One region of the Planococcus sp. TJ-307 genome, then DNA from elsewhere that is predicted to be linked to it. Evidence: a T-box and tRNA genes for the amino acid it is inferred to sense, from the RefSeq annotation. Region 1 holds a T-box; the other holds one or more tRNA genes.
What was found. A T-box is a leader RNA that pairs with one kind of tRNA and senses whether it is charged. The one in region 1 lies ahead of ileS (isoleucine--tRNA ligase), so its partner is inferred to be a tRNA-Ile.

Region 1 (11,040 bases):
TCAATCAGAATTATACGTAAGTCTAGATATCGGTTCGTCATCCGTTAAAGTTTTAATCGGGGAAATGGCCAACAAGTCGCTTAATGTAATTGGCGTCGGGAATGTAAAATCTAATGGGATAAAAAAAGGTGCGATTGTTGACATAGATGCAACGGTGCAGTCCATTAAGAAAGCTGTCGATCAAGCAGAGCGCATGATTGGCAAATCAATCCACGAAGTCGTTCTTGGAATTCCGGCAAACAAAGCTGTGCTTCAACCCGTCAAAGGAATTGTTGCCGTAAACAGCGAAAATCGGGAAATTACCGATGATGATTTGGATCGTGTATTGGAAGCGGCTCAAGTGATGTCAATTCCGCCTGAACGGGAATTGGTCAACATTATTCCAGAACAATACGTAGTTGATCATTTGGGTGAAATCAAAGATCCGCGAGGCATGATTGGTATCCGCCTTGAAATGGATGGTACAATGGTGACAACTTCAAAAACCATTCTGCACAACGTCTTGCGTTGCGTAGAAAGAGCAGGGCTTGAAATTCGTGATATATATGTCCAGCCGCTTGCTGCAGGAAGCTATGCATTAACTGAAGACGAGAAAAATCATGGAACGGCATGTATCGATATCGGTGGAGGTTCTACTTCTATTGCCATCTTCCAAGACGGCCACTTGACCGCTTCTTCTGTTATTCCAGTTGGAGGCGACCACGTTACAAAAGATTTGTCCATCATTTTAAAGACACCGACAGATCAAGCCGAAAAAATTAAACTCGAACATGGCCATGCATTTTTTGAAGATGCTTCAGAAGATGACGTCTTTGAAGTTCCGGTTATTGGATCGGATTCAACTGAACAGTATAACCAAAAATACATATCTGAAATAATCGGGGTTCGCCTGGAAGAACTTTTCGAACTGATTTTAGATGAATTTTATCGCCTCGGTGTCCAAGACCTGCCAGGAGGAGTCGTTTTAACTGGTGGTATGGCTAAATTAGATGGCTTGCCGGAGTTAGCCCGCAACATTCTGCAGACACGTGTCCGTTTGTTCACTCCAGAATTTATTGGAGTACGTGAACCGCAATACACGACAGCTGTTGGGTTAATCCAATATGCGTACATGGAAGACGTTTTCTATGGTCGCGTTGGAAATGGTGGAGCTGTTTCTGGAACTGCAAAAATTGAGCATCAGGAAGTACAGCAGCCTAAGAAACAAAAGCAGCCAAAACAAAATTCCGATGGTGTTGTAACTAAAGCCAAGAAGATGTTTGATCGATTCTTTGAATAAAATCAACATTGTATCTAGCTTGCATAATAAAAGCTAAGCAATTTTAGGAGGAAAAAGAATGTTAGAATTTGATACAAATATTGACGCACTGGCCGTAATAAAAGTTATCGGTGTAGGCGGCGGCGGTAACAATGCTGTTAACCGAATGATAGAGCACGGAGTACAGGGTGTAGAATTTATTGCTGTAAACACAGACGCACAAGCTTTAAACTTATCTAAAGCGGAAGTGCGCCTTCAAATTGGCGGAAAACTTACGCGTGGACTTGGTGCCGGAGCTAACCCTGATGTAGGGAAAAAAGCGGCAGAAGAAAGCAAAGAGCAGATTGAAGAAGCTCTTCGTGGAGCAGATATGGTTTTCGTCACTGCTGGAATGGGCGGCGGTACTGGTACTGGTGCAGCACCTGTTATTGCTGGAATAGCTAAAGAGCTTGGCGCATTAACTGTAGGCGTTGTAACACGTCCATTTACTTTTGAAGGTCGCAAGCGTTCTACACAGGCAATCGGTGGTATTTCAACTATGAAAGAATCTGTCGATACATTGATTGTCATTCCAAATGACCGTCTTCTTGAAATCGTCGATAAAAACACGCCAATGCTTGAAGCATTCCGCGAAGCGGATAACGTGCTTCGCCAAGGTGTATCTGGTATTTCTGATTTGATCGCCGTACCTGGATTGATTAACTTGGATTTTGCCGATGTTAAAACAATTATGTCCAACAAAGGATCTGCATTGATGGGAATCGGAGTTTCTTCAGGAGAAAACCGTGCTTCAGAAGCGGCTAAAAAAGCTGTTTCCAGTCCATTGCTTGAAGTTTCCGTTGATGGAGCTAAAGGTGTCTTAATGAATATCACAGGTGGTTCAAACCTTAGCCTTTATGAAGTGCAGGAAGCAGCGGACATCGTAGCTTCAGCATCTGATGAAGAAGTAAATATGATTTTCGGATCTGTTATCAACGATAACCTAAAAGATGAAATTATCGTGACGGTTATTGCTACTGGTTTTAATGAAGAGCAGTTGCAGCCAAGAACGCCTAGAGGATCTGGATTGAATTCAAGCCGAGTTCAATCGATTCAACAGCAGTCACCGGCACCTTCAATCCGTGATGCACGCCGCGAAGACCAACGCCGCGACGAGCAGCGTCGTGAAGAACAGCCTCCTTATTACAATCAGGAACCGCAAAGACAGGAAAAAAATAATGATGATGCATTAGATATTCCTACGTTCTTACGCAATCGTCAAAAAAGACGTTAATCCGAACAGCTGCCGGTTGGCAGCTGTTTTTTTTTAGGCAATGGGCTCGATTGATAAATTAGCCAAATCTTGTTACAATAGACTGGACTTCTATAGAAAAGTTGTGAATGTATGAAACCAATAAAACCAGTGTTTGAAGAAATAACTGAGCAGCTAAATGCCGTGAGAGATGGTATACAGGTTATTGCTGTTACTAAACAAGTAGGCTTAGAACGTACGAAAGAAGCAATCCAAGCTGGAATTCACCATTTGGGAGAAAATCGCCCCGAAGGTTTGACGCAAAAACATGAAACAATTGTCGAAGATGTGTCATGGCACTATATCGGCAATTTGCAAACAAGAAAAGTAAAAGATGTCATTGATAAAATTGATTACCTGCACTCATTGGACCGTTTAAGTTTAGCTAAAGAAATACAAAAACGGGCAAGCAGTCAAATCAAATGTTTTGTGCAAGTAAATGTGTCAGGTGAAGAGTCGAAAAGTGGACTTTCACCTAGTGAGACTTTGGACTTTATCGAATCCTTAAAACCTTATGATAAAATTCAGGTAGTCGGATTAATGACGATGGCACCAAATACAACGGACGAGCTTGAGATTCGTGAAGCTTTCAAAGGATTAAAATTACTCCAACTCCAAGTATCAGAAAAACAATGGAACCATGCACCATGCACAGAATGCTCCATGGGCATGTCCAATGATTACTTAATTGCTGCACAAGAAGGGGCAAGTTTTGTCCGGATTGGAACAGCGTTAGTCGGCTCGGAAAGTGAGGCAAAACAATGAGCGTTAAAAACAAATTCAAAAATTTCTTTTATTTAGATGAGTATGAAGAAGAACAAGTGCGGGAACAGCCTGCACCTCAACAAAAGCCAGCTCCTAGGTATGAAAAACCGGCCCCCGCAATACAAGAGCCGAAAAAAGCACCGAAAGAACGGCGCCAGAAAGTGGAGGAGACCATTGTGCCTAATTTAGTCAGTTTGCAGAGTGCTTCAAAATCTTCAAAAGTCAGTTTGGCAGAGCCAAGAGTTTATGCAGAAGCACAGGACATTGCAGAGAGCTTAAAAAGCAAGCAGGCTGTGGTTGTTAATCTTCAACGCATCGAAAAAGATCAAGGTCTTCGGATTATTGATTTTTTAAGCGGAACAGTCTATGCCCTTGGCGGAGATATTCAACGCATTGGAACCGACATCTTCTTATGCGTACCAGACACTGTTGAAGTGGACGGCGCCATTTCAGATTATTATTACGATGATCAACAATAAGAGGGGTGCCATAAAATAATATGCTATTTCTTGTAGAGCTATTACTTTCAGCTATTAACATCTATTTCTTTATTCTCATTATCAGTGTCTTTATGAGCTGGGTGCCAAGCATCAAAGAGTCGAGCTTTGGCCAGATGATTTCCAAAATCACGGATCCCTATTTGGATATATTCAGACGTTTTATTCCACCAATCGGCATGATCGATATTTCTCCGATTGTGGCAATTTTTACGCTTAGATTAGCAAGCCAAGGAATTGTTGTCCTGGCTAATTATTTTCTTCTTAATTGACCTCACGTTATGTGAGGTCTTTTTCTTGAAGAATGGACTAAATGCGAAGGAGAATTTACATGGAAGAGATATTTCAGCATTTTAGAAAAGAAGAACAACAGTTTATTGAACAGGCATCCGGATGGCTTCGTGAAGTGGAAGACCGCTATTCACCTAAATTGACCGATTTTCTGGATCCTCGCCAGCGTTTTATCGTAGAGGCCGTGATGGGGTCAAGTGAGGTAAAAATGATGGCTTCGGGAGCTTTCAAAGAGGCTGAAAGACAGCGGGTGCTGCTCTACCCTTCTTATTTTGAACCTCAGCAGGAAGATTTCAATATGACAGTTTTCGAATTAAAATACCCGTCAAAGTTCGTCAATTTACGCCACCCTGATATTTTAGGGTCATTAATGTCGCTCGGACTCGATCGCAGTAAATTTGGAGATATCCGGATCGACAACGAACGTGTCCAGCTTGCGGTCATGAATGAAATCAGTCCGTATTTGCAAAGCAATTTCATCAGTGCTGCGAAAGTGAAAGTTCATTTGAATGAAGTGACTGAAGTCAGCGATTTGATTGAGACGAGCGAAGAATGGACAGAAGAGTCGTATACAGTCAGTTCAATGCGATTGGATACGGTGATGAGTTCGGTTTATAATATTTCCCGTCAAAAAGCGTCTGCACTGATTCACGGCGGAAAAGTGAAAGTCAATTGGACCTTACAGGAACAGCCATCGTTCGAGCTGCACGAATCGGATATGATTTCTTCGAGAGGTTATGGACGAGTCCGCTTAATAATGATCGAGGGCCGCACCAAAAAAGACAAAGTCCGGCTGCAAGTCGGCCGCCTGGAAGCAAAAAAATAGGCGGCTTTTAAAAAATCCGAAATAATACTGAAATTTCGAGTCATGAACGGTATAATAGGAAGATAAGATGACAAGTTAAGGAGAGGTTTACTCAATGCCATTATCCCCGTTAGATATACATAACAAAGAATTCAGCCGAGCATTCCGAGGATATCAGGAAGATGAAGTAAATGAATTCCTGGAACAAATCATGAGAGATTATGAAATTCTGCTGAAAGACAAGTCGACTCTGGAAGAGCGGTTGCGGACAACCGATGAACGGGTTGGACATTTTAATACAATCGAATCAACATTGCAGAAATCGATTTTTGTGGCTCAGGAAGCGTCAGAAGAAGTTCGACGCAACTCACAAAAAGAAGCAGAATTGATCATCAAAGAAGCAGAAAAAAATGCGGACCGCATCGTCAATGAATCATTGACAAAAGCACGCCGCATCGCTCAAGAAATCGAAGAGCTGAAAAAACAATCACGCATTTTCAAAAACCGCTTTAAAATGTTGGTCGAAGCCCAATTGGATTTGATCGAAACAGATGATTGGGAAACCTTGTTGGAATACGACATTGATACACAGAATCTCGAGAAGATTGAGAAGGACAAAGAAGAGTCGAACTCTTGACTCTGAGGCTTTCTGCTTCTATAATTACGACATACAAAAAAACGCGCTGATAGAGACAGTAAGCTATGCTGAACGGTAAAGCGAACCAGGAACAGTGAAAGCCTGGCACGAAGGCATGGATGAAAATCACTCTTGAGCAGAATTGGTGAACGCCAGTATCCAATTCCGTCTACGCCACGTTACGGCGATCGAGTGGCAGCTATCTAGCTGCAACAAGGGTGGTACCGCGAGTCTAAGCTTCTCGTCCCTTTCCAGGGATGGGGGCTTTTTATTATGCCTACAGGAGGAATGGAAATGGAATACAAAGATACGTTATTGATGCCAAAAACAGATTTTCCGATGCGCGGCAATTTGCCGAACCGGGAACCGGAAATGCAACAAAAATGGGAAGAGATGGACATTTACAGGAAAGTATTGGACCGGACAAAAGGCCGCCCATTCTTTATTCTTCATGACGGGCCTCCATATGCGAACGGCGATTTGCATATGGGCCACGCACTGAACAAAGTATTAAAAGACATGATCGTCCGTTCGCGTTCCATGATGGGTTTCCATGCCCCTTACGTTCCGGGCTGGGATACACACGGATTGCCGATTGAGCAGGCTTTGACTAATAAAGGCGTAAACCGCAAAGAAATGTCATTGGCAGAATTCCGCAAACTATGCGAAGAATATGCTTACCAGCAAATCGACAACCAGCGCTCACAATTTAAAAGAATTGGCGTTCGCGGCGATTGGGAAAATCCCTATGTAACATTAAAACCGGCATATGAAGCACGCCAAATCGAAGTGTTCGGCAAAATGGCCAATAAAGGCTATATCTACAAAGGATTAAAACCGGTTTACTGGTCCCCGTCAAGCGAATCATCACTTGCGGAAGCAGAAATCGAATACCATGATAAAAAATCTCCATCGATTTACGTATCTTTCCCTGTCACTGACGGCAAAGCCGTATTGGCAGAAGGCACGAACTTGGTCATCTGGACAACAACTCCATGGACCATCCCGGCAAACCTGGGGATATCTGTGCATGGCAAATTGGACTACGCAGAAGTATCTGTAAATGGTTCTCTTTATATCATCGCGCAGGAACTATTGAAGGAAGTTGCGGAAGAATTGGGCTGGACAGATTACGAAGTTGTCCGGGTATTGAAAGGTGCCGAAATGGAACATATCTTAGCGAAACACCCGCTTTATGACCGGACCTCACTGGTTATGCTTGGCGATCATGTAACCACTGACTCAGGTACAGGCTGCGTCCATACAGCTCCTGGCCACGGGGAAGATGATTTCTTGATCGGTAAGAAATACGGTTTAGATGTTCTTTGTCCGGTCGATGAACGCGGAGTCATGACAGACGAAGCGCCTGGGTTCGAAGGCGAGTTCTATGACAAAGCAAATAAATCAATCACGGAAGCGCTCGACAATGCAGGCGCTCTTGAGAAGCTTTCTTTCATCACCCACTCGTATCCGCATGACTGGCGGACAAAAAAGCCGGTCATCTACCGTGCCACGGCTCAGTGGTTTGTATCAATCGATGCTTTCCGTGATCAAATCTTAAAAGCCATCAAAGAAACGTCATTTACACCGGCATGGGGCGAAACGCGCCTGTTCAATATGCTGCGTGACCGCGGCGATTGGAATATTTCGCGCCAGCGCGTATGGGGCGTTCCGATTCCTGTGTTCTACGCCGAAAATGGCGATCCCGTGATCACGGAAGAAACGATTGCGCACATCGCTGATTTGTTCCGTGAAAAAGGGTCGAATGTTTGGTTTGAGCGTCCAGCTGCAGAACTATTGCCGGCAGGATTCACACATCCAAGCAGCCCGAACGGCTTGTTCACGAAAGAAATGGACATCATGGATGTTTGGTTCGATTCCGGATCATCTCACCAAAGCGTTCTTGATGAACGTGAAGATCTTCAGTATCCGGCTGATTTGTATTTGGAAGGATCTGACCAATACCGCGGTTGGTTCAACTCATCACTCACCACAAGCGTCGCCATCAATGGCATCGCACCTTATAAAGGCATCTTAAGCCATGGCTTCACGCTTGACGGCAATGGCCGCAAGATGAGCAAATCACTTGGAAACGTCATCGTGCCTGCAAAAGTAATGAACCAAATGGGAGCAGATATTTTGCGACTTTGGGTTGCTTCTGTTGATTACACAGCGGATGTTCGGGTTTCAGACGAGAACTTCAAGCAAGTGTCGGAAGTTTACCGCAAAATCCGCAACACGCTGAAATTCCTTCACGGGAACTTGGCTGACTTTAATGAACAAGAGCACCGCGTAGCATTTGAAGATATGCGTGAAATGGATCAGTACATGGCGATGAAATTGCAGAAGATGGTGGAAACTGTGCGTAAAGCATACGAAACCTACGAATTCTCGAGCATCTATCACGCATTGAACAATTACTGCGCTAATGATTTGAGCTCGTTCTACCTGGATGTGGCGAAGGATGTCGTGTATATCGAAAGTGCAGATAACCTGCACCGCCGCGCCATGCAGACGGTTATGTTCGATTCATTGATGGCGATCTTGAAGCTGTCTGCACCGATTATTCCGCATACAGCTGATGAATTGTGGTCATACTTGAACTTTGTTGAAGAAGAAAGTGTCCAGTTGACTGACTTCCCAGAAGCAGTACTAAATCCAGCGTTTGAAGGCTTGAATGAAAAATGGAGCCGCTTTATGGATGTTCGCGACGATGTGTTAAAAGCATTGGAAGAAGCACGTGCTGCTAAAACAATCGGTAAATCCCTTGAAGCAAAAGTGACCGTTTACGGAAACGACGAACTGGCGGCGTTGCTCGCTTCTACGGATGAAAACCTTGCCCAATTGTTTATCGTATCAAAATACGAATACGGCGGTACGCAAGATCAAGCACCAGAACATGCTGTCAAACTGAACGAAGTTTCAGTGACAGTTGAAAAAGCACAAGGCGAAAAATGCGAACGCTGCTGGACGATTTCAGAAGAAATTGGCACAAGCGAAGCACATCCGGCATTATGCCCGCGCTGTGCAAGTGTTGTAGAAAAACAATACGCTTAACACACAGAGCGGTTCATGTAGAGTAGAGGTCTGGAGAACCGGCATTCCGGTTTTTCAGACCTTTACTTTTTTCAATGATATTGTGTTAAAATAGATTGACTGATGAATTGACGGAGGATACGGATGTTTATTTATTATGGAATCGCGTTATTGATAATTGCAGTGGATCAATGGACAAAATGGCTGGTCCTGAAAAATATGGAATTGGGCGAACGAATTCCGGTAATTGAACCTTATCTCGGTTGGCTGTCGCACCGGAACCGCGGCGCCGCTTGGGGAATGCTTGAGGGACAGATGTGGCTGTTTGGCATCATTACCGTGGCAGTCATCATTGGGATTCTTTACTATTTTCATAAACACGCACAAGGGCAGCCGCTGTTCCAGCTAAGCTTGATGATTCTCTTAGGCGGAGCGATCGGCAACTTTATCGATCGGATGCTGCGCGGGGAAGTCGTCGATTTTGTCGATGTGCTGATTCCGGTGATCAATTACGAGTTTCCGATATTTAATGTTGCGGATGCCGCTTTAACAATCGGTGTCGTGTTAATGATTATTTATATTATTTATGACGAAAAACAACAAAAGAAAAAGGTGTCTTAATGGAAGATTTAACGATTGAAATTTCAGAAGAAATGGCCGGCGAACGAGTAGACAAAGCCGTGTCATCGATAGATGAAGAATGGTCGCGTTCGCAGATCGCCAATTGGGTCAAAGAAGGCGCGGTAAAAGTTAACGGCATTACCGTAAAGCCAAACTACAAAGTACGCTTGCAAGATATTATCATTGTCACCCCTCCCGAGCTTGTAGAGCTGGATGTTGTGCCTGAAGACCTGAATTTAGAAATTGTCTATGAAGACGAAGATGTTCTTGTCGTCAACAAACCGAAAGGCATGGTTGTCCACCCTGCTCCGGGACATGCTAATGGAACATTGGTGAATGGCTTAATGCATCATTGCCAGGATCTTTCCGGTATTAATGGCGTAGTACGCCCTGGAATCGTCCATAGAATTGACAAAGATACATCCGGGTTGTTGATGGTCGCGAAAAATGATGCTTCCCATACGTCATTGGTTGACCAATTGGTGAAAAAGACTGTTACCCGTAAATACGTAGCATTGGTACATGGACATATTCCTCATGACAAAGGAACAATTCAAGCACCAATTGCACGCGATCCAAAAGAGCGCCAGAATATGGCCATTGTCGACAAAGGAAAGCATGCGGTTACGCATTTCCGCGTATTGGAACGTTTCGGCAACTTCACGCTTGTGGAATGCCGTCTGGAAACAGGAAGAACCCACCAAATCCGTGTCCACATGAAATACATTGGCTATCCACTTGTTGGCGATCCAAAGTACGGACCGAAAAAAACGATGGACGTTGGCGGACAAGCTCTTCACGCAGAAGTCATCGGATTTGTTCATCCAAAAACGGCAGAATACCTGGAGTTTTCTGCAGAGCCGCCGGCTGAATTTGCAGAACTCCTAGAATCTCTTCGCGACAAGGATTGACAAACCCGAACGTCTTTCTTTATACTTAAAAAAACGAACCGAATAATGAACACCTTTAATAACAGTCCTGAGAGGCTGAGAAGGTATTTACGCAAGCCGGAAGCCTGTCTTCCGTGCTGAATTTTTCTGCGCATCTATCCTCTTGCCTCTTGGGCAAGAGGTTTTTTATTTGTAAAAAAGGAGCGGAACTCATGGTGGAAAAAGCGGATATTTTGGACGAACAAGCAATCAGCCGGGCTATCACCCGAATCGCGCATGAAATTATTGAACGCAACAAAGGCATCGATGAGTGCATACTGGTCGGCATCAAAACGCGGGGAGCTTTCATTGCAAAGCGCCTGGCGGAGAAAATAGAAAAAATCGAAGGACGCCCGATTATGAAAGGCGAACTTGATATCACTCTTTACCGGGACGACCTGAGCATTAAAACAAAAAATCAGGAGCCTTTGGTCCAGCAAGTGGATATCGAACACAGCATACTCAATAAAAAGGTTATTCTTGTGGACGATGTGCTTTATACAGGACGGACAGTCCGTGCGGCGATGGACGCCGTGATGGATCTTGGCAGACCTGCCCAAATTCAACTGGCTGTGCTCATTGACCGGGGCCATCGCGAACTGCCGATCCGGGCAGACTTTGTCGGAAAAAACATTCCGACATCGAGCGATGAACGGATAGTCGTGCAAATGATCGAAAGCGACCGGGTTGACCGGGTAGCCATTCACGAATAGAGAGATAGAGACAGGGGAGAATGGACAGTGAGCGAAGCAATTTTAGATGTACAAGATAAACCGAAAGCAGCCCAATGGATTTCATTAAGTTTGCAGCACATGTTTGCGATGTTTGGCGCGACGATCCTGGTGCCGCAGCTGGTCGGCTTGAGCCCTGCCATTGCGCTGTTGACAAGCGGAATCGCCACGATCATCTT
Region 2 (11,040 bases), on a different contig from region 1:
CTTATAACCGGCTTCGGCAGCACGGGCTACCTGACCCTCAATTTTCAGCGGATCCGCTGCTACTACAATGCCTGCAGGAACCGGTTGCTGAGAGCCTCCTACGAACTTCCACAATGGCTTTTTTTGCTGCTTGGCGAACAAGTCCCACACGGCCATTTCTATAGCAGCTTTGGCCATTCTATTGCCTTTAACCGCAGCAAACAAGTCCCATGCCTGCTGTGGGTTCTCAAAGCTTTTATTTATGAGCAGCGGCACTAGAACTTGTTCCAGCACAAACCGGCAGCTGACGATGGTTTCTTCCGTATACCATGGCGTTTCAAAAGCCACACATTCCCCGTAGCCAACATGACCCGCCTCACCTGTAACTGAAACCACGATCACTTCCCGTTCTTCCACTTGCTGCAATACTGTCTTGAACGGGGACCGCAGCGGCTGTCGAACTGTTTTCAGCTGAATGTTCCGGACTGTTACAGCCATGCTCTCAGCTCTCTTCTCAATAGTTTGTTCGACGCATTGCGCGGCAGCGACTCGACAAATGACAGCCTTTTTGGCACTTTGTAAGAAGCCAGCTGCTCACGGCAGTACACCAGCAATTCATCCGTTGTTGCTTCTTTGTTTAGCACCACAAATGCTACAGGAACTTCGCCCCAGTTTTCGCTTGCTGCACCACAGACACCGGCTTCCCGAATAGCCGGATGGGCCAGCAAAACTTTCTCAATTTCCGCTGGGTAAACGTTCTCTCCGCCCGAAACGATCAGATCTGAACGCCGGTCCACAACAAATAAAAAGCCTTCTTCATCCAAATAGCCAATGTCTCCCGTGTGGAGCCAGCCGTCTTCATGCACATTCCGCTCGCTAAATTTGCCAATATAGCCCGGCGTCACTTGAGGCCCGCGAATGAGAATTTCTCCATTTTCTCCTGGTTTTTCCGTATCATCTATTTTGACTTCGTATAAAAATAGCGGTTTGCCGGAAGAGCCTATTTTCCGCTCCGCATCTGCCGATTGCAAAGTTGTGGTCTGCGAGGACGTTTCCGTCATTCCGTAGGTTTGCAAAACCGGAATTCCACATTTTTCGGCACGCTTGATGTAAGCGACTGGAATCGGTCCGCCACCAGCAAGAACTGCTTTAAACTGAGGAGACGCATGTGTTCGAGATTGTTCCACATTGCTTAAAATCCGTTCCAGCATAACTCCTACGACTGACATATGAGTCACGGTACCCTTACAAATTTCCTCTGCACTGCGCTCCGCATCAAACTTTTCATAGAGCCGCACACCCATGCCGTAAACCAGCGACCGCATCAAAATCGAAAAGCCACTGATATGGAACAAGGGGACGGAACACAGCCACACATCGTTAGGCGCAATACCGAGATTAAGCGCTGAAGATACCGCACTTGAAAAATGATTTTCGGCTGTTTGCCGAACGCCTTTTGGATTGCCTGTAGTTCCGGATGTATACATGATGGAAATGGTGCGGTCCTGTCGCCACTGTTGCTGCGGTTCGAATCTCACCGGCACAGCTGCATCGAGTTCACTGAATAAAATTATTGTGGAGGATGTCACTTTACCTGTTAGCTGATCGGCCATCAACACGTGGTCCACTCCAGAATCTTCGATTTGATACGCCAGTTCTGCTTTCGCCAGCCGCTCGTTCAGCATGACCATTTCGCAGCCCAAATGAAGACAGCCGTACATGACAAAAACAAACGCTGGATTCGACTTTGCCAGAATCGCAACACGCGAATCTGCTGTTATGCCGAGTGCAGTCAATTTACCGGCATATTCAAGCGCCAGGTCATTAGTTTCTGAAAATGTCCATTGCTTTTCCCCAAACGACAAAGCCATTCGATCGCCACTCAAATAACTCCGCTGGCTTAACCAGTTCGGATACGTCATCTAAAAAATCCTTTCTTCAAAAAAAGCTGTCCCCTGGGAGGACAGCTTTCAATTATTCGATAATCACGGGAAACGCGGGAATTGGCCAAAGTCCGGTTTGCGTTTTTCTTTGAACGCATCGCGGCCTTCTTTTGCTTCATCCGTTGTGTAATACAATAGGGTTGCGTCTCCAGCCATCTGCTGCAGTCCAGCAAGGCCGTCTGTGTCAGCATTCATTGCGGCTTTAACAAAACGCAGTGCAGTCGGGCTCATTTCAAGCATTTCCTGGCACCACTGAACCGTTTCGTCTTCCAATTGGTCAAGAGGCACAACTGTGTTGACTAAGCCCATATCCAATGCTTCCTGCGCATCGTACTGGCGGCATAGGTACCAAATTTCACGCGCTTTCTTGTGTCCGATGATGCGAGCCAAGTAACCCGAGCCGTAGCCAGCGTCAAATGAACCTACGCGCGGCCCTGTTTGGCCAAAGCGTGCGTTGTCTGCAGCAATCGTCAAGTCACAAACTACGTGCAAAACGTGTCCGCCACCGATTGCATATCCTGCCACCATTGCGATGACCGGTTTTGGAATCACACGGATCAAACGCTGAAGGTCAAGAACATTCAAGCGTGGAATTTCATCTTCCCCAACATAACCGCCATGTCCGCGTACCGATTGGTCGCCGCCTGAACAGAAAGCCTTTTCGCCTTCGCCAGTTAAAACAATGACGCCTACATCTGCATTGTCGCGTGCACGTGAAAATGCATCGATCAACTCATGAACTGTTTTCGGACGGAAGGCGTTGCGCACTTCTGGACGGTTGATGGTAATTTTTGCAATACCATTAAAAATTTCATACTTAATATCTTCATATGTACGTTCTGTAATCCACTCGCGTGTCATGATTTTCCTCCTTGATAGTTCAAACTTAAATACTCTCTTACTATTGTAGCAAATTCAACAGGTTTTTCCACATGTATCGCATGGCCGGCATCAATAGTTTTGTGAACAGCGTCCGGCAATCGCTCAGACATCTCATTGGCGATCGCTTCAAACTTCTTATCTTGCAGTCCCGTTACCAACAAAACCGGTATGCCCAGCTTTGCCAACCGATCCCAGTAAGACGCCTGTGCACCGGTTCCCATGCCCCGTAGGCTGTTCGCAAGGCCCACCGGTTTTTGTGCTAAGCGCTCTTCCCGGACAGCTTGCTTCACCGGTTCAGGCAAGGATTTTTGGCTGTCAAACAGTGAAATGTTTTCCCAGCGGTCAACAAATTCTTCTATTCCGCCAGCAACAATTCGTTCGGCCAGCTCTTCATCGCGCTTGCGGCGTTCTTGCCGCTCCGCTTCACTCGACAGTCCAGGAGAAGCACTTTCCAACACCAATGCGTTAATACGCTTTGGAAATCTGCAAGCATATGCCAGTGCCGTCCGACCGCCCATTGAATAGCCAACAAGCGTCAAGCTTTCCAAATTCAATTGTTCGAACAAAGCATCCAAGTCTTCCAGCTGCCGTTCCATAGAATAAGGCTCAACCGTTTCCGGACAATCCGTTTCGCCATGGCCGATCAAATCGATCAGGACGATTTTGGATTCATGCCAAGCTTCAATAACGGGCTGCCAGCTTTTTGTGCTTCCCGTAAAGCCATGTAAAAAGACAACCGTTTGTTGTTTGTCCCCGTTCATGATTTCAAGGTGATAACGGGTTCCGTTAACAGCAAGCCTCATTGCTTGGCCAGCTCCTCGTCAAAACGGCTCCACAATTTGCGGTGTATGGCAACATTATGCTGGCGCTCTGTAAACACTTCAATGATTTTGACGGCTTTGTCTTTTGGCTGATCCAACGCTTCAGCTAACTGTTCTGCCGTTTCCACTGCAACATACTGCGCATCATACATTTTTGCGGCATCAACGAATGTCAGTCCTGTCGGCGTGCCGAACAAATCCTCAAAATAACGCTCTTCCTGAGACTGCGGCAAATAAGAGAATATCCCACCGCCATCGTTATTCATGATGACAATCGTCAAATCCGTTGCTTGCATTTTGGACGCTATCAACCCGTTCATGTCGTGCAAAAATGACAAGTCTCCGATATACAGAAACGCTGGACGCTGGTTTGCAGCCTGGACGCCAAATGCCGTCGACACCACACCGTCAATGCCATTTGCTCCGCGGTTGGCATAAATCACGATATCCCGAGCTGTCGCTTTAAAGTAAGTATCGACATCTCGGATTGGCATGCTGCTGCCAACAATCAAATCACAGGCATCAAGTTTATCAAAAAATACTTTTGCCAAGACGCCCTCATCCAACTCTTCCTGGCAATGGCGGTTGACCACTTCCCAGTAAAGTGCTGAAGCAGTTGTCCATTTTTCACGGTACGGGTTCTCTTGCTTCTTTTCTACTGGCATGTGCCATAACGCATTTGCGGATGACTGAATGTGATGCGTAGCAAGCGATTGAGCATCCCGCAGCATGGGACTTTCGTCAAACACTGCATATACTGCCGGTTTTACTGCAGTCAGGAACAAAGTGAGCGGCTTCGACACCGGCTGTGGTCCGATCCGGATAACTGCTTCTGGTGCAACTTCTTCTTTAAATGTTTCATTTTTTAATAAGGCATCATAAGAATCAATAATGAGATGTATTGCTTCTGGAGGAACATTACCTCGCAGATTCGATAACGGATCTGCCAGTACAGGCCAATCGAGCTTTTGGATAAACTTCCAGAATTCATCCGGCATCTGCGCAGTCATTTCTCCAACAATCAGCAAACCCTTTTCTTTTGTCAGCAGGTTTTGCAGAAATTCCTGGCTGCTGGCCGATAAAGCCATTTCTCCGCCGAAATGAGCGATTTCCCCAAAGCTTTCATAAGCCTGGTCAAAATCGATGCGCAGCGGTTCTCGGAACGGTACGTTGACATGTACAGGTCCTTTTGGTTCGCTGCTGGCATTTTGGACAGAGCGATGCAGATGGCGGGACAGGAATGCCAATTGGTTTTCTGTTTCTGGCATTGGCAAATCTGTCGCCCATTTGACATGAGACCCAAACAAATTGACTTGGTTAATGGCTTGTGGCGCTCCGACTTCGCGCAGCTCATGCGGACGGTCTGCCGTTACAACGATCAATGGCACACGTGCATAATAGGCTTCAACGATTGCAGGAAAATAATTGGCGGCTGCAGTACCCGATGTACACAACAGCATAACTGGTCTGCCGGAAGCTTTTGCCATGCCGAGTGCAAAATAGGCGGCTGAACGTTCGTCAATCTGCCGGTAAACCGTTAGGCCTTCCTGCTTCATGCAAGCATAGGCAAGCGGTGTGGACCGGGATCCTGGACTGATGACAACATCCGACACCCCCAGTTCGACCAGCGAATGGGTAAATGCAGATACGTATTCGGTTAATGCTTTACGATTCGTCACTCCATTGACCTCCCAATGCCCGAAGCATCGGCCTGAATTTAACCCATGTCTCGTCATACTCTGATTGCGGTGTGGAATCTGCTACAATTCCGCCGCCCGCATATAAATAAGCTTTTTCGCCATCCAATAAAGCTGAACGGATCGCGACGGCGAATTCGCCGTCTCCTTTGGCATCGATCCAGCCGATAGGAGCTGCGTAATAGCCGCGATTCATCGCCTCGTATTTACGGATCATCTCCAAAGCTTCTAATTTCGGTTCCCCGCCAAGCGCCGGAGTTGGGTGAAGAACCTCTACCAAATCAAACAAAGTAGCACCTGGATTTAATACACCTTCCACTGGTGTATACAAATGCTGGATATCTCTAATTTTTAACAGCTTCGGCAATTTAGGGACAACTGTCCGGCTGCAGTTTGCTTCAAATACTTCGCCGATCATCTTCACCACGTATTGATGCTCTGCCCGATTTTTCGGGTCTTGCAGCAAAGCTTCGCCCAGTTCGATGTCTTTTTCCATGGTTTTCCCTCGAGGTGTAGAACCCGCTAAACACGTTGAGAGTGCTTTTCGGTCTTCCACTTTCACCAACCGCTCTGGAGTCGCTCCAAAGAAAAACTGTTCTTCTGCCTCCAAGCCAAACAGGAAGCTTTCAGGCTGTTCATTGGAAACTTGATAGAGTGCTGAAGCCGGAGAAAGCTTATGGTCGTATTCCAGCTTTAGCGTTCTTGCAATCACTACTTTTTCCACTTCTTCAGCCTTTATAATATCGGTTACTTTTTGAACCGAAGCCATGTATTCTTCTTTTCTCATTTCTGTTCGGCCAATCGCCCGGGGCTTATCGTATTTATCCACTTCTGATACTTGAGCCGCGTGAATTAATTTGTCGCGCTCTTTGCGCATCGCTTCAAACTCTGCAAAGCTTTCTTGCTGATCCGTGATGAGATGAATGCTGACAAAAGCCTGCTCACCTTTTAAAATCAACTGAAAAGTCGGCACTGCAAAAAAAGCCTGCGGGAACCTTGTCCATTCACTCGGCTTGTTGTTCAAAGGATCGAATGAAAAGCCTCCAAAAAGCACGGGTTGAACCGAATTTTCTTCATTGACAATTTGGCGGCACAAGCTCTCCCAGTCTTCTTTGATTTTCTCAAATCGTCCTGTTGATTCACCTGTAGAAAGAACATGCGCATGGCCAATTCCAACCAAGGTGAATGTCTTTTCCCGATTTTGCCAATACATGCGTTTTCCCGTATGTTCATCTCCCCCGGCTTCAAAAAATGCCAATGCAGACATCCGGGTAACTTCAATTGTTTCCGTATAAAAGCGGTAGCCTTCGTATTGGCTTTCCGCAGGCTGTTGGATCGATGAAGACGATTCTGAATTCACCTGAATACCTCCGTTTTAAGACAAGCGTCTCGTTTATTCCACTAACTGTTTTACTTTTTAATCTCTATCCTCTATCATACTCTTTTCTGCTAAAATCAGCACATCATTTGCTGTATTCCCTTCTATTTTGAAGTACAATAAACAGTGGAAAGAATTAAAGGAGAGATAGAAATGACACATTCACTACAAGCGGACAGCGGATGGCGCGTTTGGTGGCAGTTGACCCGCCCTCATACATTAACCGCATCCTTCGCTCCCGTTTTCTTGGGAACAATGATTGCTTTAAACCATTCCCCTATTGATTGGATTTTATTCCTGGCGATGCTTGTCGCAAGTTTGTTGATTCAGGCAGCCACCAATATGTTCAACGAATACTATGATTTCGCCAGAGGCCTGGACAATGAAAACTCTGTCGGCATCGGCGGCGCAATTGTTCGAAACGGCGTCAAACCTAAAACTGTTTTGGCTTTAGCTCTAGCATTTTACGGGATCGCCGCGGTTATCGGAATCTACATTTGCTCACAAACCAGCTGGTGGCTTTTAGTTGTTGGGGCAATTGCGATGATGATCGGCTATTTTTACACAGGCGGACCCTACCCGATTGCTTACACGCCTTTCGGTGAACTATTTTCCGGAGTGGTTATGGGTTATTTGATCGTCATCATTGCATTCTACATTCAAACCGGAATGGTGACATGGGAAGCTTCCTTGCTTGCTGTTCCAAGTACCTTATTAGTAGCTGCAATTATGTTGTCCAATAATATCCGTGACATTGTCGGAGATGAGGAAAGCGGCCGCAAAACATTGGCCATTTTGGTTAGACGGCCTGCTGCGGTCAACATTCTTATGTGGTTCTTTATCTTGGCGTACGCTTGGATTGTCATTCTTGTCGTTACAGGAATGTTGACACCCTGGGCCTTGCTGGTCTTTCTCAGTGTCTTAAAACCGATTAAAGTCGTTCAGATCTTCAAACGCTTCACTGAACCGCTCAAAGTGATGCCAGCCATGAAAGATACAGGCAAAACGAATACCTTTGTCGCATTCTTGCTCGGCATCGGATTATTGATTGATTACCTTCTATAATAATGTGTAAAAGGGATTCCACAGGGATCCCTTTTTAGTTTGAATAACACTATGATGAAATTTAAGCATGCGGTATAGTAGATAAATCATTAAAAAGTGTTTGTTTTAGGAGGCTGTCGGATGAAACCCATTATAATTGGCATTATCGCTGCTTTTTTCTTTGCCTTTACTTTTGTACTAAACGCTACAATGGAAGCCAGTGGCGGGAGTTGGATTTGGAGCGCCTCTCTTCGCTTTATCTTCATGATTCCCTTTTTGCTGGTGATTGTCCTCTTCCGAAGAAACCTGAAGCCGTTACTGCAGGAAATGAACAGAAACAAAGGAGCTTGGTTGTTATGGAGCTTTGTCGGATTCGGTTTATTTTACGCTCCCCTGTGTTTTGCTGCTGCTTACTCTCCAGGTTGGCTTATTGCAGGCACATGGCAAATTACTATTATCGCAGGTACACTTTTGGCCCCGCTATTTCTAATTACGGTACATAGCAATAAAGAGACAATTCAAATACGAGGAAAAATCCCTCTAAAAGGCTTGTTAATCTCGTTTATTATAGTGGCAGGAGTTTGTTTGATGCAGCTAGAGCACCTGGCAGCCGTATCTTCCACAACATTGTGGCTTGGTTTTATTCCAGTAGTGATCGCTGCTTTTGCATATCCGCTCGGCAATAGAAAAATGATGGATATATGTGAAGGCAGGCTGGATGCTTATCAGCGAGTTTTAGGAATGTCTTTAGCCAGCTTGCCTTTTTGGCTCTTGCTATCGCTTTATGGCGCCATTACAGTAGGCGGACCAACAGCGTCGCAAAGCTTTCAAACTTTGATCGTCGCAATCAGCTCAGGCGTTATTGCTACCGTTCTTTTCTTTAAAGCTACAGATCTGGTTAGGGGAAACATGCAAAAGCTAGGCGCCGTTGAAGCCACTCAATCGATGGAAGTTTTATTTGCTTTAGTAGGTGAAGTTCTGTTTCTATCCATTGCTTTTCCATCCGGTTTATCGTTATTTGGCATATTGCTCGTGATGCTTGGGATGATGCTTCACAGCTATATTTCCACTAAAACGAAAAAAAGCGTCATGCAATTAAATGCATGACGCTTTTTTATAATGACCCCTACGGGATTCGAACCCGTGTTACCGCCGTGAAAGGGCGGTGTCTTAACCGCTTGACCAAGGGGCCTAATACTGGCGGAGAAGGAGGGATTTGAACCCTCGCGCCGGTTGCCCGACCTACACCCTTAGCAGGGGCGCCTCTTCAGCCACTTGAGTACTTCCCCAGTATGGCTCCGAAGGTAGGACTCGAACCTACGACCATCGCATTAACAGTGCGGTGCTCTACCACTGAGCTACTTCGGAATGGTGGGCCTAAATGGACTCGAACCATCGACCTCACGCTTATCAGGCGTGCGCTCTAACCAGCTGAGCTATAGGCCCATATGTATAAATTATGGAGCGGGTGAAGGGAATCGAACCCTCATCATCAGCTTGGAAGGCTGAGGTTTTACCACTAAACTACACCCGCAAAAGATGGTGGGTCAGGACGGAATCGAACCGCCGACACTTAGAGCTTCAATCTAATGCTCTACCGACTGAGCTACTGACCCACAACTTTGAAAAAAATGGCGGTCCCGACCGGGATCGAACCGGCGATCTCCTGCGTGACAGGCAGGCATGTTAACCGCTACACCACGGGACCATTTGGTTGCGGGGGCAGGATTTGAACCTGCGACCTTTGGGTTATGAGCCCAACGAGCTACCGAACTGCTCCACCCCGCGATAATGATATAAATTGCTTCTTACACATTCTTTAATAAAAATTGTCCACACATTTTAAAAATAATGGAGGAGGAAGAGGGATTCGAACCCCCGCGGGATTTGACTCCCCTGTCGGTTTTCAAGACCGATCCCTTCAGCCAAACTTGGGTATTCCTCCGTGATAATAGATAAATGGTGGACCTTGCAGGACTCGAACCTGCGACCGGACGGTTATGAGCCGTCTGCTCTAACCAACTGAGCTAAAGGTCCTAAAAAAGTGGCGGCAGAGGGGATCGAACCCCCGACCTTACGGGTATGAACCGTACGCTCTAGCCAGCTGAGCTACGCCGCCAGGATCTTTATTAATATAGTTGGTGGAGCCTAGCGGGATCGAACCGCTGACCTCCTGCGTGCAAGGCAGGCGCTCTCCCAGCTGAGCTAAGGCCCCATTGTTTGGTCGGGAAGACAGGATTCGAACCTGCGACCCCTTGGTCCCAAACCAAGTGCTCTACCAAGCTGAGCTACTTCCCGAACTTGAATTGCTGAGGGTAAAAATATGGCGCGCCCGAGAGGACTCGAACCTCTAACCGCTTGATTCGTAGTCAAGTACTCTATCCAATTGAGCTACGGGCGCTTGAAATCTATTCATTTGGTTTTGCATAAATGGTGCCGAGGACCGGAATCGAACCGGTACGGTAGTCACCTACCGCAGGATTTTAAGTCCTGTGCGTCTGCCAGTTCCGCCACCCCGGCAAGGGGTCGGTATCATGTGCAAAAAAAATATGGAGCGGAAGACGAGGTTCGAACTCGCGACCTCCACCTTGGCAAGGTGGCGTTCTACCACTGAACTACTTCCGCAAAAATGGTGCGGGTGAAGGGAGTCGAACCCCCACGCCCGAAGGCGCTAGATCCTAAGTCTAGTGCGTCTGCCAGTTCCGCCACACCCGCGTGGCAATTATGCAATTAAAAAATGGTGAGCCATGAAGGATTCGAACCTTCGACCCTCTGATTAAAAGTCAGATGCTCTACCAGCTGAGCTAATGGCTCGTTTACATGAGTGGTGCCGGAGAAAGGACTTGAACCCTCAACCTACTGATTACAAGTCAGTTGCTCTACCAGTTGAGCTACTCCGGCGAAAGAGTGAAAAAATGGTGGAGGATGACGGGATCGAACCGCCGACCCTCTGCTTGTAAGGCAGATGCTCTCCCAGCTGAGCTAATCCTCCGATAAGTATTGCCCAGCGACGTCCTACTCTCACAGGGGGAGACCCCCAACTACCATCGGCGCAAAAGAGCTTAACTGCCGTGTTCGGGATGGGAACGGGTGTGGCCTCTTTGCCATCATCACTGGACTATTTGGTTTTGAAAGACAAGATTGATTATACCAATCTCACAGGTTTTTACAAGCTTTTTTTACAAAAAACTATTCCTTATTCTTTCAAAACTGGATACCCGACATTGAGCATTGGTGAAGCGTTCACGATACAATAGTTTGGTTAAGTCCTCGATCGATTAGTATTCGTCAGCTGC

Region 2: it encodes a tRNA-Ile, which carries the amino acid that the T-box ahead of ileS (isoleucine--tRNA ligase) is inferred to sense. The anticodon was not compared.

What each region holds. Positions count from the first base shown of each region.
Region 1 covers NZ_JBZDOJ010000001.1:1,211,140-1,222,179, forward strand. Annotated here, with positions in the region: gene ftsA (cell division protein FtsA) at 1-1,279, shown strand, start outside; gene ftsZ (cell division protein FtsZ) at 1,338-2,531, shown strand; gene AC4EHK_RS05865 (YggS family pyridoxal phosphate-dependent enzyme) at 2,643-3,314, shown strand; gene AC4EHK_RS05870 (cell division protein SepF) at 3,311-3,793, shown strand; gene AC4EHK_RS05875 (YggT family protein) at 3,814-4,083, shown strand; gene AC4EHK_RS05880 (YlmH family RNA-binding protein) at 4,143-4,928, shown strand; gene AC4EHK_RS05885 (DivIVA domain-containing protein) at 5,023-5,544, shown strand; T-box leader at 5,582-5,796, shown strand; gene ileS (isoleucine--tRNA ligase) at 5,839-8,601, shown strand; gene lspA (signal peptidase II) at 8,725-9,201, shown strand; gene AC4EHK_RS05900 (RluA family pseudouridine synthase) at 9,201-10,112, shown strand; gene pyrR (bifunctional pyr operon transcriptional regulator/uracil phosphoribosyltransferase PyrR) at 10,307-10,843, shown strand; gene AC4EHK_RS05910 (solute carrier family 23 protein) at 10,871-11,040, shown strand, end outside.
Region 2 covers NZ_JBZDOJ010000002.1:1,035,063-1,046,102, forward strand. Annotated here, with positions in the region: gene menC (o-succinylbenzoate synthase) at 1-477, opposite strand, end outside; gene AC4EHK_RS11535 (o-succinylbenzoate--CoA ligase) at 468-1,901, opposite strand; gene menB (1,4-dihydroxy-2-naphthoyl-CoA synthase) at 1,965-2,783, opposite strand; gene menH (2-succinyl-6-hydroxy-2,4-cyclohexadiene-1-carboxylate synthase) at 2,780-3,607, opposite strand; gene menD (2-succinyl-5-enolpyruvyl-6-hydroxy-3-cyclohexene-1-carboxylic-acid synthase) at 3,604-5,304, opposite strand; gene AC4EHK_RS11555 (isochorismate synthase) at 5,291-6,682, opposite strand; gene AC4EHK_RS11560 (1,4-dihydroxy-2-naphthoate polyprenyltransferase) at 6,854-7,765, shown strand; gene AC4EHK_RS11565 (DMT family transporter) at 7,886-8,851, shown strand; tRNA gene AC4EHK_RS11570 (tRNA-Glu) at 8,865-8,936, opposite strand; tRNA gene AC4EHK_RS11575 (tRNA-Ser) at 8,943-9,033, opposite strand; tRNA gene AC4EHK_RS11580 (tRNA-Asn) at 9,038-9,112, opposite strand; tRNA gene AC4EHK_RS11585 (tRNA-Ile) at 9,114-9,190, opposite strand; tRNA gene AC4EHK_RS11590 (tRNA-Gly) at 9,205-9,278, opposite strand; tRNA gene AC4EHK_RS11595 (tRNA-Phe) at 9,285-9,360, opposite strand; tRNA gene AC4EHK_RS11600 (tRNA-Asp) at 9,377-9,452, opposite strand; tRNA gene AC4EHK_RS11605 (tRNA-Met) at 9,456-9,532, opposite strand; tRNA gene AC4EHK_RS11610 (tRNA-Ser) at 9,597-9,689, opposite strand; tRNA gene AC4EHK_RS11615 (tRNA-Ile) at 9,705-9,781, opposite strand; tRNA gene AC4EHK_RS11620 (tRNA-Met) at 9,790-9,863, opposite strand; tRNA gene AC4EHK_RS11625 (tRNA-Ala) at 9,884-9,959, opposite strand; tRNA gene AC4EHK_RS11630 (tRNA-Pro) at 9,966-10,042, opposite strand; tRNA gene AC4EHK_RS11635 (tRNA-Arg) at 10,069-10,145, opposite strand; tRNA gene AC4EHK_RS11640 (tRNA-Leu) at 10,176-10,264, opposite strand; tRNA gene AC4EHK_RS11645 (tRNA-Gly) at 10,295-10,369, opposite strand; tRNA gene AC4EHK_RS11650 (tRNA-Leu) at 10,375-10,459, opposite strand; tRNA gene AC4EHK_RS11655 (tRNA-Lys) at 10,483-10,558, opposite strand; tRNA gene AC4EHK_RS11660 (tRNA-Thr) at 10,570-10,645, opposite strand; tRNA gene AC4EHK_RS11665 (tRNA-Val) at 10,661-10,736, opposite strand; rRNA gene rrf (5S ribosomal RNA) at 10,747-10,862, opposite strand; partial or broken rRNA gene AC4EHK_RS11675 (23S ribosomal RNA) at 11,003-11,040, opposite strand, start outside.